3 regions of the Symbiopectobacterium sp. genome follow, and region 2 is predicted to be linked to each of the others. Evidence: predicted binding sites of a transcription regulator. Region 2 holds the regulator's gene; each other region holds the start of a gene.
The links. The regulator Fur, encoded in region 2, represses iron uptake genes when iron is present. The targets are predictions, from matches to a motif close to ATAATAATGAGAACNACTATCAA.
Positions count from the first base shown of each region.

Region 1 (5,448 bases), on a different contig from region 2:
CGGCGGTCGGGCCACTGATGCCTACATCCACTTCGTCGAAAATCAGCGCTGGGGTATCCATTTTACGCGCAGTGATTACCTGAATGATCAGTGCGATGCGGGAGAGTTCACCGCCGGAGGCGATCTTCGCCAGAGCCTGATGCGGTTGACCGGGATTGGTCGTGACCAGAAACGCGATGCTGTCTGCACCATAGGCTGTCAGGCGCTCCGGCGAAAACTCTGCTTCAATGGAGAAATGGCCGTGCGGCATGGCGAGTTCATGCATCTGTGCCGTAATCAACTGAGACAATTCATGTGCATGGTGTTGACGGCGGGCATGTAACTGTTCCGCAGCGTGCAGCGCCTGTTGGTGATACTCACTAACGGCCAGGCTGAGCGTGGCGTGGTTGCTCTCTTGTTCTGCCAACTGCTGCTGTTCATCCAGCAGTTGCTGGTAGAAGGCCGGCAGGTTTTCCGGAGCGACGTGATGTTTGCGCGCCAGCGCCATTTGGCGTGATAAGCGCTGCTCCAGCTCATAGAGTCGGGTCGGATCGAGATCCGTTTGTTCGCTGTAGTGGCGCAACTCATCGCTGGCTTCGCTGATCTGAATGCTGGCTTCTTCCAGCATATTCAGCACGCTGCCCAGTTTTTCATCCATAGTAACGAGTTCGCCGAGTTGGTGCTTTGCGCTGTGGAGCATGCTCATGATGTTCTGATCGTCGTTTTCGCTGAGCAACTGCAATGTCTGCTGGCTGAGTGACAGCAGTTGACCACTATTAGCCAGCCGTTTGTATTCGACGTCAATTTGTTCGTATTCGCCGGGCAGTGGGGCAAACTCTTTCAGCTCCTTGAGCTGGTATTGCAACAGTTCGCGGCGTGCCTCACGTTCGATATTCGCTTGTTGCAACTGTGCCAGATCGCGACAGCTTTGGTGCCACTGCTGCCAGATTTGTTGCATGGCAGCAAGTAGTTGCGGTTCGTCGGCATAGGCATCCAGCAGATGACGTTGGTGTTCAGGTTTGAGCAACAACTGGTGAGCGTGCTGTCCGTGCAGTTGGATCAGGTGCTGGCCGAGCTCACGCAACTGCGATAATGGCACGGCGGTGCCATTGATAAACCCGCGTGAACGCCCGTCTGCACTGATCACCCGGCGTAGCAGGCACTCGTTGCTGTCATCCAGTTGGTTTTGCTCCAGCCATGCTTTTGCCGCAGAGGTATCGCTGAGGGCGAAACGGGCACAGATATCGGCACGCTGTGCGCCTAGACGCACCATGCTGGCGTCAGAGCGGTTGCCCAGGCACAGGCCCAATGCGTCAATCGCGATAGATTTGCCCGCGCCGGTTTCGCCGGTGATAACGCTCATACCTGATTGAAAATCAATTTCTAACTCACGCACGATAGCGAAATGACTGATAGTGAGTTGCGCCAGCATGAATCACCTTCCTGTATGTAACAACAGACTGTAATTGCATACAGTATAATGCCGTTTTTTAACCAGTAAAGTGGCCAGCGCGAAATTTTAAAATAATTTTTTCGACCACCCCAGCTTTGTGCTTAGCGTATTGAAATATATGTAATTTTCTTGGTGTATCAAATTTAGCGAGTATTGGCTGCGAGTAATCAGTACCTCTTCCCCTTCCTGTACCGGCAGGGTTATCTGGCTGTCACAGCTCAACTCCAGATCGTGTGTGATATGAGAAAACTTCAGGCGGATGGTGCTGCTGCTGTTTATCACCAGTGGGCGCGCTGAAAGCGTATGGGGAAACATCGGCACCAGCGCGATGGCATCCAGTGTCGGTGCCAGGATGGGGCCGCCACCGGAAAGCGAGTAAGCGGTGGAACCGGTAGGCGTTGAGATAATCAGGCCGTCCGAGCGTTGAGAGAAGGCGAAACGATCGTCAATATAGACTTCAAATTCAATCATATGGGCGACTTTTCCGGGGTGCAGTACCACTTCATTGATCGCCGTGCTGGTGCTGTCAGGCTGATTGAGACGGCAAACGTGCGCTTCCAGCATAAAGCGCCGTTCGCTCAGGTAGCGTCCTTCCAGCACCTCGGTAAGCTGTTGCTGTGCCTGATCGGGATCGAGATCGGTCAGGAAGCCGAGATTTCCCCGGTTGACGCCAATCACATCAATGTCATAGCGAGAGAGCACGCGAGCGGCACCTAGCATATTGCCATCGCCGCCTACCACCACGGCCAAATCGGCTTGCATGCCGATTTCCGCTAGGCTGCCGGTCAACGCATCGGGCAGGTTTAGCTCGTGGGCAATATGCTGCTCCAGCATGACTTGGTAGCCCTTGCTGTGCAGCCAGTGATACAACATCTCATGCGTCGCCAGTGCCGTGGGGTGGCGCGGGTGGCCCACAATGCCAATGCAATTGAACTGTTTCGTCATCGTTATGCTTTTCCTTACCCTGAGCCGCCCGGTATCACGAAATCTGTCGGTATATGTGACTACTTCTCTTGAATCCCCGGTTTTCATCCCCATAATAAGCGAACAAGCGAGATGAATGCTAAAACCGCGGAGAATTTCATGAGTAGTAAAGAACAGAAGTCGCCTGACGAGCAAGTCGTAGATCAAATGGAAGCGGCACAGGGGCAACATGCGGAAGTGGAACCTGCAACGACAAACGTCGCCGATCCGCGTGATGAACGTATTGCCGAATTGGAAGCGCAACTGAACGAACTACAGCAGCGTGAGCGCGATACCGTGCTGCGCGCGCGTGCCGAAACGGACAATATCCGCCGTCGCGCTGAAATGGATGTGGAAAAAGCGCACAAATTTGCGCTGGAAAAATTTGCGGGTGAAATGCTGCCGGTGATTGATAACCTCGAACGTTCACTGGATGCCGCCGATCGCAGCAATGAGTCCCTTGCCTCGTTGATTGAGGGTGTGGAACTGACGCTGAAATCGTTGTTGGATGCTGTGCGCAAGTTTGGTATCGAGGTGGTGGGTGACGTGAACGTGCCGTTTAACCCGGAAGTTCACCAAGCCATGACCATGTTGGAATCGGCTGACCATGCGCCCAATTCCGTAATGATGGTGATGCAAAAAGGTTACACCCTGAACGGCCGTTTGCTGCGTCCCGCCATGGTTGCCGTTTCCAAAGCGAAGGGCTGATTTCCCTGAGCGACCCGCGCGTGCCCTGAAGGCACGCGTAACAAATTGAAATCAATAAAAACCCCAAGTGACTTTACCTTGGGTTTTTTTGTTTATATTTTGTTAACAATATGGCGCGGATCACATTTCTAGCAATGAGCACGTGTTGGGTGCCGTGATAGCGCAGAGGTAGCCCTGAACCTATCAGGCTAACATTATGTCCCTGCTTAATGTGTTGGTTTTAGCTATTGCAGCAATCCGTTTTACTACTTTAAATGCACTTGATAATCATTATCATTCATGGCAGAGTGAAGCATTGAGGTAATAAAGGATCATTGTATGCCGGGAAGCCGAGTGATAGAGACTGCCAGCCGCACGTCAAGGAAGCTTAAGTTTTCCCTGATGGGGCCAGCATTTATAGCGGCGATTGGCTATATCGATCCGGGTAACTTCGCCACCAATATTCAATCGGGGGCAGCCTACGGCTATCAATTGCTGTGGGTGGTGGTATGGGCCAATCTGATGGCGATGCTGATCCAGTTGCTTTCTGCCAAGCTGGGGATTGCCACCGGAAAAAATCTGGCAGAGCACATTCGCGATCGTTTCCCTCGCCCAGCGGTGTGGGCCTATTGGGTGCAGGCGGAGATCATCGCCATGGCAACCGATTTGGCCGAGTTTATCGGTGCTGCCATTGGCTTTAAGTTGCTGTTAGGGGTTTCTCTGCTTGAGGGCGCGATCCTTACCGGTATTGCGACCTTCCTGATTTTGGCACTGCAACAGCGTGGTCAAAAGCCGCTGGAGATGATTATCGGCGGGCTGCTGCTGTTTGTCGCTGCCGCGTATATTGTCGAACTGATCTTCTCGCGTCCTGAAATGGCCTCGCTGGTGCGTGGCATGGCGGTGCCGCAGTTGCCCACCTCGGACGCAGTGCTACTGGCCGCTGGAGTGTTGGGGGCCACCATTATGCCCCATGTGATTTATCTGCACTCTTCATTGACCCAGCAGGGCGAAGACCACACCCGTGCCGAACGCTATGCTGCGACCAAAATCGACGTGGCAGTGGCGATGACCATTGCCGGATTCGTCAATCTGGCAATGATGGCTACCGCGGCGGCGGCGTTCCATTTTAGCGGCAATCAGGATATCGCCGATCTGGAACGTGCCTACCTCACCCTCGATCCACTGTTAGGGAAGGCAGCGGCGACTATTTTCGGCTTAAGCCTGGTGGCTGCGGGGCTCTCTTCGACCGTCGTGGGGACGCTGGCTGGCCAAGTGGTGATGCAAGGGTTTATCCGTTTTCATATTCCACTATGGGTGCGGCGCACGGTCACCATGCTGCCTTCATTTATTATGATTATGTCCGGCATGGAACCCACTCGCGTGTTGGTGCTGAGTCAAGTGCTGCTCAGCTTCGGTATTGCGTTGGCGCTGGTGCCTTTGCTGGCCTTTACCGGAAATCGGGCGTTGATGGGATGCATGGTCAATGGTCGTTGGGTACAGAACACCGGTAATGCAATTGTTTTTGTTGTGGTTTCTCTCAATGCTTATCTGCTGATCAGCACGTTTTTCCTCAGCTAACGCAATATAATATTTCTCACGTCTAACGGATTGTCGTCACAATAAATGTGATGGCAGTCCATTTTTTTTATCAAAAGGCTGGCGCTCATTTTTCCTCCTCTATTATCTGGAGCATTAATACGAACAGTGTTCGCATATGAGAACAAAAGAGGTGAGAGATGCCAGCTTTTGATTACAGTAATCCCGTCAAATTTCATTTTGGATTAGGGCGACATAAGCAAGTGGGCGACATTGCCCGTCCTTACGGTAAAAAGGCGCTGCTGGTGGCGTCAGACAGCTCCAAACCCACCGTGCAGTTGCAGGCGGTGCAACAATCGCTGACGGAAGCGGGCGTCGCATTTGCGGTTTACGATCGCTTTATGCAGAACCCGTTGTCCACGCTGGTGGCTGAAGGGGCGCAGGTCGCGATCGATGAAGGGTGCGATCTGGTGATCGGTCTTGGCGGCGGCAGCACGATGGACATGGCGAAAGGGATCGCCTTTTCTGCGGTTAATGAAGGTAGCATCTGGGATTACGTGTTTGGTCGTAAAGTCGGTACCAGCGCGTTGCCGATCATCCTCATCCCAACGACGGCAGGCACCGGCAGTAAGGCTAACCGCACCGCGGTGTTCACCAACCCGGAAACCAATGACAAGAAAGGCCTGGTGAATCCGCTCATCTACCCGAAGGCGGCCATTATCGATCCTGAATTGATGCTGATCCTGCCAAAACGCGTGATCGCCGGACCGGGAGCCGATGTGCTGTTCCATGCGCTGGAATCCTACATTTCCAAGAATGCCACGCCGTTC
Region 1 covers NZ_JBPETA010000123.1:473-5,920, reverse strand. The annotation lists gene recN (DNA repair protein RecN) at 1-1,411, opposite strand, end outside; gene nadK (NAD(+) kinase) at 1,499-2,377, opposite strand; gene grpE (nucleotide exchange factor GrpE) at 2,516-3,103, shown strand; gene ACTBDZ_RS11770 (Nramp family divalent metal transporter) at 3,422-4,660, shown strand; gene ACTBDZ_RS11765 (iron-containing alcohol dehydrogenase) at 4,819-5,448, shown strand, end outside.
Region 1: the regulator Fur is predicted to act here: its motif matches at 3,364-3,386, upstream of ACTBDZ_RS11770 (Nramp family divalent metal transporter).

Region 2 (5,175 bases):
TATTCCAAACTTCCTCGGCGGGCAGCAGTCCATTGACGCGGGTAAAGCGGTTGTTGGTATCACGGGGCGTTATCAGGCGGGGTTCTTCCCCATCATGATGTTTGGTTTACCGGGTGCGGCATTAGCGATTTATCACTGCTCGCGTCCGGAAAACAAAAGCAAAGTGGCTGGGATTATGATGGCCGCCGCGTTTGCCGCTTTCTTTACCGGGATCACCGAGCCGCTTGAGTTTTCGTTTATGTTCGTAGCGCCCGTGCTGTATGTGTTACATGCCGTGTTGACCGGGATCTCGGTGTTCATTGCCGCAAGTATGCATTGGATTGCGGGCTTCGGTTTTAGCGCCGGGTTGGTCGATATGGCGCTCTCCTCGCGTAACCCGCTGGCAACCCAGTGGTATATGCTGATTCCGCAAGGGCTGGTGTTCTTTGTTATTTACTATGTGACGTTCCGTTTTACCATCAAACGTTTCAACTTGCTGACGCCGGGGCGCGAGCAGTCGGTTGACGGCAGCGAGGCGGATGGTTTTACGTTAAATCAAAGCGTTGCCGAAAAGAAGGTGAATGATACGACGTCTCTGGCTCAGGGATATTTGGCGGCGCTGGGCGGTAAAGCCAATCTGGTCGGGATCGATGCGTGTATCACACGTCTGCGGCTGAATGTGGTGGATTCTGCGCAAGTGGATGAGGCTCTGGCAAAACGCTTGGGAGCGGCGGGGGTTATCCGCTTGAATAAACAGAATGTGCAAATTGTCGTGGGGACGCAGGCAGAAACGATCGCTACGGCCTTAAAGCAAATCCAAAACGGGCAGTAATCATTGTATTGTCAGCGTTAAATGGTGCGGCGTGGGGAATTCCTCACGCCGTATTTTTTCCGCCGTTGGTACTAAAGGACGCCTGCTTTCGGTTACCTCATGCGTAATCGTCAGCAGTTTTGCTTCTTTCTGTGTATTTCATAAGATTTAGTGCAAGTAACAGTTGTGTCCTGCCATAGCTTGTTGGATCATTGCGGGTTATGTGTCGTTTTGCATCGAGGAATCAAGCATGAGTGAGGCCGAAGCCCGCCCAACCAATTTTATCCGTCAGATCATTGATGAAGATCTGGCGTCTGGAAAACACAGCCTAGTACAAACCCGTTTTCCGCCGGAACCCAATGGCTACTTGCATATCGGTCATGCCAAGTCCATTTGCCTCAATTTCGGGGTGGCGAAAGATTACAACGGTCAGTGTAATCTGCGTTTTGATGATACCAATCCGGTGAAAGAGGATATCGAGTACGTCGAGTCCATCAAGCAGGATGTGCAATGGTTGGGGTTCTCCTGGAGCGGAGATATTCGCTATTCTTCTGATTATTTTGACCAGTTGCATCTGTATGCGGTCGAACTGATCGGCAAAGGGCTGGCCTATGTGGACGAACTCTCTCCCGAGCAGATCCGCGAATACCGTGGCACGCTGACTTCCCCCGGTAAAAACAGCCCTTACCGCGATCGCAGCGTTCAGGAAAACCTGAACCTGTTTGAAAAAATGCGTAATGGTGGATTTGCTGAGGGCACTGCGTGTCTGCGCGCCAAGATAGACATGGCATCACCGTTCATCGTGATGCGCGATCCGGTGCTGTACCGTATCAAATTCGCCGAACATCACCAGACCGGGAAAAAGTGGTGCATCTATCCCATGTACGATTTCACGCATTGCATTTCCGATGCGTTGGAAGGGATTACACACTCACTGTGCACGCTGGAGTTCCAGGATAACCGTCGCCTGTACGATTGGGTGTTGGACAACATCACCATTCCTTGCCATCCGCGCCAGTATGAATTCTCGCGCTTGAACCTGGAATATGCAGTGATGTCCAAACGCAAACTGAATCAGTTGGTGACGGAGAAAGTGGTTGAAGGGTGGGACGATCCCCGGATGCCAACCATCTCCGGCCTGCGTCGCCGTGGCTACACTGCCGCTTCCGTGCGCGAATTTTGTCGTCGTATCGGTGTGACCAAACAGGACAATAATGTCGAAATGGCGGCGTTAGAATCCTGTATTCGTGACGATCTTAATGAGCATGCGCCGCGCGCCATGGCAGTGTTGGATCCGGTAAAAGTGATCATCGAGAATCTGCCAGAAGGCCACGAAGAGTGGGTTTCCATGCCGAATCATCCGAATAACCCGGAAATGGGGACGCGGCAGGTGCCATTCAGCCGCGAGATTTATATAGATCGTGCCGATTTCCGTGAAGAAGCTAACAAACAGTACAAGCGTCTGGTGCTGGGTAAAGAAGTGCGCTTGCGCAATGCGTATGTCATCAAGGCGGAACGCGTTGAGAAAGATGAGCAGGGCGTTATCACCGTGCTGTATTGCACCTATGATGCCGAAACCTTGAGTAAAGATCCGGCTGACGGGCGTAAAGTGAAGGGCGTTATCCATTGGGTCTCTGCCGCACATGCGCTGCCGGCTGAATTCCGCCTTTACGATCGCCTGTTCAGCGTGCCAAACCCAGGTGCTGCGGATGACTTCCTTGCAACGATTAACCCGGATTCGCTAAAAGTGGTTCAGGGTTTTGTTGAACCGAGTTTGGTAAAGGCTGAAGTGGAAAAAGCCTATCAGTTTGAACGCGAAGGGTACTTTTGTGCCGATCGCCGCTATTCAAGCGAAACACATCTGGTGTTTAACCGTACGGTAGGTCTGCGTGATACGTGGGTTGGTTAAAACGGGTGTTTGACTGAAATGAAAAAAACCGCCTGCGGGCGGTTTTTTTATGGTATCAATCAGAAAAAAGCCTGGCTTATTTCGGATCGTGGAGCGTTTCTTCTTCACGGCAGTCGCCCGTACTGCAATGGCCATACAAGTACAAACTGTGGTTAGTCAGTTTAATACCGTGTCTGTCTGCGATTTCGCGCTGACGCGCTTCGATAGATTCATCACGGAATTCAATAACGCGTCCGCAATCCAGGCAAATAAGATGGTCATGGTGGTGTTGTTGTGTCAGTTCGAACACTGACTTACCACCTTCAAAATTATGACGGGTGACAATACCGGCATCATCAAACTGGTTAAGCACGCGATAAACGGTCGCCAGACCGATCTCTTCGCCCATATCTATCAGTTTTTTATACAAATCTTCCGCGCTGACGTGATGACACTCCGGATCCTGCAACACTTCCAGAATCTTCAGTCTTGGCAGAGTGACTTTCAAGCCGGCCTTCTTTAATGCGATGTTATTGTCAGTCATGCGGGTTTAGTCCTGTTACTTTCTCGTCGATGGGGGCAATTAAGCCTATGACATCGGTCGGCTCAAAAATTGTAATGGCGTCTCAATTATAGAACCGCGCATTAAAAATGAAAACCATGGGATGTTAACAATACCGTCTCCATAAAGAAAGTGTGCATTCGCGCGCAATCTCTTGTTGTAAAATGGAGAAAATTGATAAACGTACAAAACCGATGGGTACTATTGCACAGGCTTAGACCGGGAAGTTAAAAAAATGTTTCTATTAATTTAATCGTTTTTATCTATTAATAAAGCCCTGATATTGCTATCAGGGCTTCTGTGTAAAACAGGAGCGATTAACCTACCAGCGCTTTCAGGTTGAGCTCTTCTCTGATTTGTTTGACCCAGGCACTCACGCGTTCACTGGTCAGTTCAGGTTGACGATCTTCATCAATGGCCAGACCGATGAAGTGGTTATCGTCTGCCAGCCCTTTAGACGCTTCGAAATAGTAACCTTCGGTTGACCAGTTGCCGATAATAGTTGCCCCACGCGGTTCAATAATGTCGCGCAGCGTTCCCATCGCGCTACAAAAGTATTCTGCGTAATCTTCTTGGTCGCCACAGCCAAATAAGGCAACTATTTTTCCGTTTAAATCAATCTCTTCCAATGTCGGAAAGAAATCGTCCCAATCACATTGGGCCTCACCATAGTACCAGGTCGGAATACCAAGCAGCAGGATATCAAACGCTTCGATATCTTCTTTGCTGCTCTTGGCGATGTCATGAACCTCTGCAACATCACTGCCCAGTTGCTGTTGGATTGTCTTGGCAATGTTTTCGGTATTGCCGGTGTCACTGCCAAAGAAAATGCCTATGAGTGCCATGGATAAAATAACCTCTTTATTCTTAATAGTATGGTGCGGTTTATCACCTACATATCAAGTAATAATATCAGACGCTGGGGGTGGGAGAAACTTGTATCTTTCCCCTGGCGCAAAGCGGAAATAACCGCTATTAAATAAGGGTATTTATCTGGTAGTTCCTTTTCGCCATTTCGCCAGTTTTTTTAATTACTTTAGCGACGGCATTGTTAGCACCTGTTTAACTATCTTTTGAAAAGTATAACTAATTACTAATTTTTAGTGACAGCGTGCTGTAGATCACGGAGGGAAACTACTAAATATTCTTTTAATATTGACGATGAAAGTAGCAGGTTCGCCGTGTGCTTGGAGGCGTAAAGCATCGCGCGTTTTCCCCTTTTGGGGATTGTTTCAAACCTGATGATTTTTTTAAAAATAATAACCCTACCGCACGTTATTTTATATCTGGAGCTTGCTTATGCAATTTTTGAGAAACATCGCCATCAGAACGGCAATGTTATGGGTTTTAGGGGTTTTCTGTGTACTTTGGGGTGGTGTTTCCGTCTACACCATTTTTTCCTTCAAAGAGATGACCACTACTTCACAGACCAGTACCTTACTGGTTCATAACATGAATTTAGTCAATCAGGGCAACGATCAATATTTTCGCATGGTAACCCGTTTGGCGCGGGTAGTGGATTGGCGTCGTAGTGGTGAAAACACACTGGCGGATAAAGAACAGGCGTCAGCATTGACGGCATTGAATAATCTGAAATCCGATCTGGCCACCTTTAGCAGCATCGATCACGCGGGGTTGGATGCCGCGCCGGCTGAAGCGGTGGTGCGCGATTGGGGCAACCTGATTACCCAGGGCGTTGATCCGATGTTTCAAAAGGCGCAGGCCAATGCCTTGGATGAATATCAACGTTATGCCAAGGAAACGGTGCCAGTGCTCAGTCGTCAATTCGGAGCCTCAGTCAACGCTTTTAACAAGGCAGGCTCTGATAAATTCGCCGCAGCGGGCGCACGCTTTCAGCAAATTACCGCCATTGGCCAAAATATTTTGCTGACGGGACTGGTTGTTGGGTTGCTACTGCTGTTTTTCACCGATCGT
Region 2 covers NZ_JBPETA010000192.1:295-5,469, forward strand. The annotation lists partial or broken gene ACTBDZ_RS14455 (PTS transporter subunit EIIC) at 1-811, shown strand, start outside; gene glnS (glutamine--tRNA ligase) at 1,041-2,699, shown strand; gene fur (ferric iron uptake transcriptional regulator) at 2,776-3,222, opposite strand; gene fldA (flavodoxin FldA) at 3,558-4,085, opposite strand; partial or broken gene ACTBDZ_RS14475 (Tar ligand binding domain-containing protein) at 4,540-5,175, shown strand, end outside.

Region 3 (5,448 bases), on a different contig from region 2:
TGGAGATAATCGTGGAGCGTGTGTTTTTGCCGATGTGGATCATCTTGGTCCCGGTATCCGCTTGCTGATGACCGCTGGTCAGCGCAACAGAGAAGAACTCACCCACCGAGTTATCTCCGCGCAAAATCACGCTCGGGTATTTCCAGGTGATGGCCGAGCCGGTTTCAGACTGAGTCCAGGACATCTTGGCATACTCGCCGGCGCAGAGCGCACGTTTGGTCACGAAGTTAAGGATACCGCCTTTAGCATCCTGGCCGGAGAACCAGTTCTGAACCGTAGAGTATTTTACCTCGGCATTCTTGTTGACGATCACTTCCACCACGGCGGCGTGCAGTTGGTAGCTATCGCGCACGGGCGCTGAGCACCCTTCGATATAGCTGACATAGCTGTCGTCATCGGCAATCAGGATGGTGCGCTCGAACTGCCCGGTCTTCGCCGCATTGATACGGAAATAGGTGGAGAGTTCCATCGTGCAACGCACGCCTTTCGGTATGTAGACGAAGGTGCCGTCAGAGGCTACCGCGGCATTAAGCGCGGCAAAAAAGTTATCGTTGGCAGGCACCACCGTACCAAGATATTGGCGCACCAGATCGGGGTGTTCCTGAATCGCCTCGCTGAATGAGCAGAAAATAATCCCCTGCTACGCCAGCTCTTCACGATAAGTGGTCGCCACCGATACCGAGTCAAAAATCGCATCCACCGCCACGGCTTGCCCTTCGCGCACCGGCACGCCGAGCTGATTGAAGGCATTTTCGACTTCAGCGGTCAGGTAGCTGTTCACCTCGGCAATGCTGGACTGCTGCTTGGCACCAGGTTCAGAGCCGCAGGTATCATCACAGTGACCGCATGACGGCGCCGAATAATAGCTGTACTCCTGATCGTCCAGCTTGTCATAGTGCGCTTTTAGCCAGTGCGGCTCCTCCATCTCCAGCCAGGCGCGGTAGGCGTTGAGACGGAACTCCAGCATCCACTCAGGTTCGTTGCGTTTGGCGGAGATCGCTCGCACCACCTCTTCATTGACGCCACGTCCCAGTTGGTCAGTAGGCAGTTCGGTGAAAAAGCCCTCTTTATAGCGGCCATCCCCCATCCAGATTTGCACATCATCAGGTACATCTACATTGCTACGCGCCATATCAGTCATCACTCAATGCCAAAGCTTTCGCCACACCCGCAGGCGTGCTGCGCTTTGGGATTATTAAATTTGAAAATCTGGTTCAAGCCTTCCCGCACATAATCCAGTTCGGTGCCATCGATAAAAGGCATCGCCTTTAAGGGGACGTACAGGTGTGCGCCCTCGCGCTCGAACACCAGGTCACCCGCATCCGGTGCTTTGACCAGATCCAGTACATAACCAAACCCTGCACATCCTGATTGCTTGACGCTCAAACGTAACCCTTTCACCGTGTCATCAGACTGGACAAGGCGCAGGATCTGTTGAGCGGCGCTGGCCGTCAGCGTCAGCCCTTTCCAGGTGTTTTCATCCAGTGAAAATGTTTCTACGTTTCCCGTTTGCATCCGCCGTACCTCGTTTCAGAAAAGCTCTGTCTGAGCCTAATGTTAGTGATAATGATTATTGCTTCAACCTCTTGTTTCGCAGGGGTATTTGTAAAATTTCACCGAATCCTGAAAAAAACCGTTTTTTTTTGCCTGCTCGCACGTTTATAGACTGACAATAAAAAAATAACCTGTTGATATAAAATAACTAATTTACCATCGCGTGACAGGTGAATGAATTAACATCAACATATAGTTATCATAATTATAACATTCATAGACGATACCTATTTTTAAAACAGGAAAAATCGTGACCGATTTTATGGTTTGATTGCGCATTTATTAACCATAAAAAGTCTTATCAGGCCGTATACTTTTTTTTCTCTGGCACGGGGCGATCGGTTGATCCCGATGAACATTATAAATATGATAATGATTATCATTAATATCTATGATGATCCCTATGCAGTCCGTGAATGCCTGGCTACAGCATCAGATTGATGAGTACAAATTCTTGATCCGGGATGTCACCGTCGATTTCTATATGGCCGAAGCGCGGCTGAATCGGCAGGAAAGCCATATCGATCACCTGCGCCGCTACCACAATGCCTGCATGGAGATGATCGATCTGTGCCGTAAGAACGGCGATGATGAGAGCTATCTGCATGCGCTGGTCAAGTTGCATAACCGATTGATAAAAGAGATTAATAACGAAGGGCGTTGCCATCTTTTCCGCGTGCAGAGCTATTATTTTGCACGCAACACGCTAAAGCTGATTTGCCATCAGCTCAGCCTTGAAGGCAGTTGGGATAAGGCCACCGCTTTTCAGACCGATTTTGTACGGCGCGTCCCCTTTTTGCCTTGAGGAGCGAGAGAATGAACATGCGCGCCGGTTGGCGCGCATTCAGTGATTGCAGAAAAATCAGGGCGTCACTACAGCCGTCGTAAGCCGAGAGGTGCAGCACATGCGGCCTTGCTCATCGTAAATATCAATTTGCAACATCTGATTACGGCGTCCCACGTGCAATGCGCGGCAGACACCACGCACCTCACCCGACGTCACTGCGCGCAAATGGTTGGCATTAATCTCCATCCCTACCACGCGCTGCTCCCCTTCGGTACACAGGTAGCCCGCCACCGAGCCCAGCGACTCCGCCAGCACCACCGATGCCCCGCCGTGTAGCAGACCGAACGGCTGACGCGTTCGGCCATCTACCGGCAAGGTGCCTTCCAGCGAATCGTCGTTAATCGCGGTATAGCGAATACCGACGTGCTCCACCATGCAGCCCTGACTTTGTTGATTCAGTTGATCCAACGTAACCGTTCTTCTCCACAGCATAACGCTCTCCTGTCAGACGAGGTCAAGTAGCGCCTGCAACGGATGACGCAACCCCTGGCCTTCCATACGCTTCACCTGGCTGCGGCATGAGTAACCCGTCGTCAGGCAGCGCGCGGAAGGTAGTTTTTGCAACGCCTGCTGCCAGGACAAGGCGTAGATCCCCTTGGAGTCAGCCAGGTTCTTGCTTTCATGACCATAGGTGCCTGCCATACCACAGCAGCCCACGTTGACGTTTTCCAGTCGCGCGCCGAAACGGGCAAAGATATCGGCCCACTGTTTGCTGCTGGTCGGCAGCGAGGTTGATTCGATACAGTGACCAAACAGATACCAGGCATCATCACGCGGCGCGGCCGTGGGCGTTCTCGCCGACAGCAGCGGCAGCAGCCATTCATGCACCAGTTGCACCTGAAAATCGCCGCGTTTATCACCCAGAATTTCACGGTATTCATCGCGATAACAGAGCACCAACGCCGGGTCGACGCCAATCATTGGCATGCCCAGCTTGGCAACCCGATTCAGGAAATCTGAGGTTTTGGCTGCGGTTTTAGCAAAACGGGTTAAGAATCCTTTGATATGCTGCGGCTTACCGTTAGGTGAGAAGGGTAGCAGTACCGGCTTGAGATCCAGTTTTTCCATCAGATGCACCAAATCGGCCACCACTTGAGCATCGTAATAGCTGGTAAACGGGTCCTGCACAATCAGCACATACCGATCGCGGGATGCGGCGGCAACACTTTCCAACTGCTCCAGCGTGGTGGTCATTGCCGGATGCCCGGCAAACTGCTGGCGCAGCGAAGGAGAAGAGAGTAACGGCAGATCGGTCATGCCGATCGTCCGGCGGCTCAAGGCGTCAACCAGCGGCATTTTCAGGAAGAAGTTGAAGGTTTTAGGGCTCAGAGCCATCAATGGAGCGTAACTTTCTACACCGGCCACCAGATAATCACGCGCGGGACGTAAATAGAGCGTGTGGTAAAGCTGGAGGAAACGTGCACGGAATCCCGGGACATCTATCTTGATCGGACATTGGGTTGAACAGGCTTTACAGGCCAGACACCCGGACATGGACGCTTTCACTTCATGAGAGAAGTCATATTCGCCTTTGCGCGCGCGCCAGCTGTTACGCGTCTTTTCAATCAAACCACGCAGGCTGGGCGACCGCGCGGTCAACGACTGCTCCAGCGCCACCGGATCGATCCCCTGCTCGGCAAGCAGGCGCAGCCATTCGCGCACCAGCGTCGCTCGCCCTTTCGGCGAATGGATACGGTTTCCGCTGATCTTCATGGAAGGACACATCGGACTGTTCACGTCAAAGTTGAAACACAGTCCGTTGCCGTTACACTCCATCGCGCCACGGAACGAGGTACGCACCGTCAGCGGAATGCGGCGATCGAAGGTGCCACGCTTCTCGGCATCAATACGCATCATCGGCGCATCGACGGCCAACGGCGCGCAAATCTTGCCGGGGTTAAGGCGGTTATTCGGATCGAAGGCGGCTTTGATGTGCCGCAGTTCGTTATACAGTTCTTCGCCAAAAAAGGCCGGGCTGTATTCGGCGCGGAACCCTTTACCGTGTTCCCCCCACAGCAGGCCGCCATATTTGGCCGTCAGCGCAACAATCTGATCGGAAAGCTGTTTCATCAGCACTTCCTGTTGCGGATCGCACATGTCAAGGGCCGGACGCACGTGCAGCACGCCCGCATCCACGTGTCCAAACATGCCGTAGGTCAGGTTATGGCTATCGAGCAGCGCACGGAACTCGACGATGTAATCCGCCAGATGCTGTGGCGGCACACAGGTATCTTCCGCAAAGGGGATTGGCTTGGCCTGCCCTTTACTGTTACCCAGTAGCCCCACCGCTTTTTACGCATGGCGTAAATGCGCTCAATCCCAGCAAGGTCGTGGCAAATCTGATAGCCGATCACCCCCGCCTCATGGGCCGCGAGCAGACCATCAATGCGCTCACATAACGCACGTACTTGCCCATCAATCAGCGCTTCATCGTCCCCAGCGAACTCAACGATGTTCAGGCCCTGCATATCCTGACCGGGCACGTCCTGAATCAGTTCGCTGACGGAGTGCCAGACGATATCTTCGCGCGCCAGATTCAACACGCGGGAATCGACGGTTTCCACCGAAAGCGCCTTGGCTTCCACCATAAAAGGCGCGCTGCGCAGCGCTGAATCGAAGGAATCAAACTTGACGTTGACCAGACGCCTAACCTTTGGCAAGCGCGTAATATCCAGCTTGGCCTCAGTGATAAAGGCCAGCGTCCCCTCTGCGCCCATCAGGATGCGCGTCAGGTCAAACGTTTGCATATCATCGCTGAACACGTGGCGCAGATCGTATCCGGTCAGGAATCGGTTCAGTTTGGGGAATTTATCGAGGATTAGCGCACGCTGGTCGCGGCAACGTTCAAAAACGGTGCGGTATACACGCCCTATCGGTGAAGATTCTTGCGCCAATTGCTGCGCCAGCGCCACAGGCATCGCCTGAGTATCCAGCATGTCACCGCCCAACAGCACGGCACGCACGCCAAGGACATGGTCCGAGGTTTTGCCGTACACCAGAGAGCCTTGCCCTGAGGCATCAGTGTTGATCATGCCGCCAAGGGTGGC
Region 3 covers NZ_JBPETA010000004.1:6,319-11,766, forward strand. The annotation lists partial or broken gene sufB (Fe-S cluster assembly protein SufB) at 1-1,132, opposite strand, end outside; gene sufA (Fe-S cluster assembly scaffold SufA) at 1,141-1,515, opposite strand; gene ACTBDZ_RS00730 (hypothetical protein) at 1,958-2,359, shown strand; gene ACTBDZ_RS00735 (hotdog fold thioesterase) at 2,417-2,833, opposite strand; partial or broken gene ydiJ (D-2-hydroxyglutarate dehydrogenase YdiJ) at 2,846-5,448, opposite strand, start outside.
Region 3: the regulator Fur is predicted to act here: its motif matches at 1,555-1,577, upstream of sufA (Fe-S cluster assembly scaffold SufA).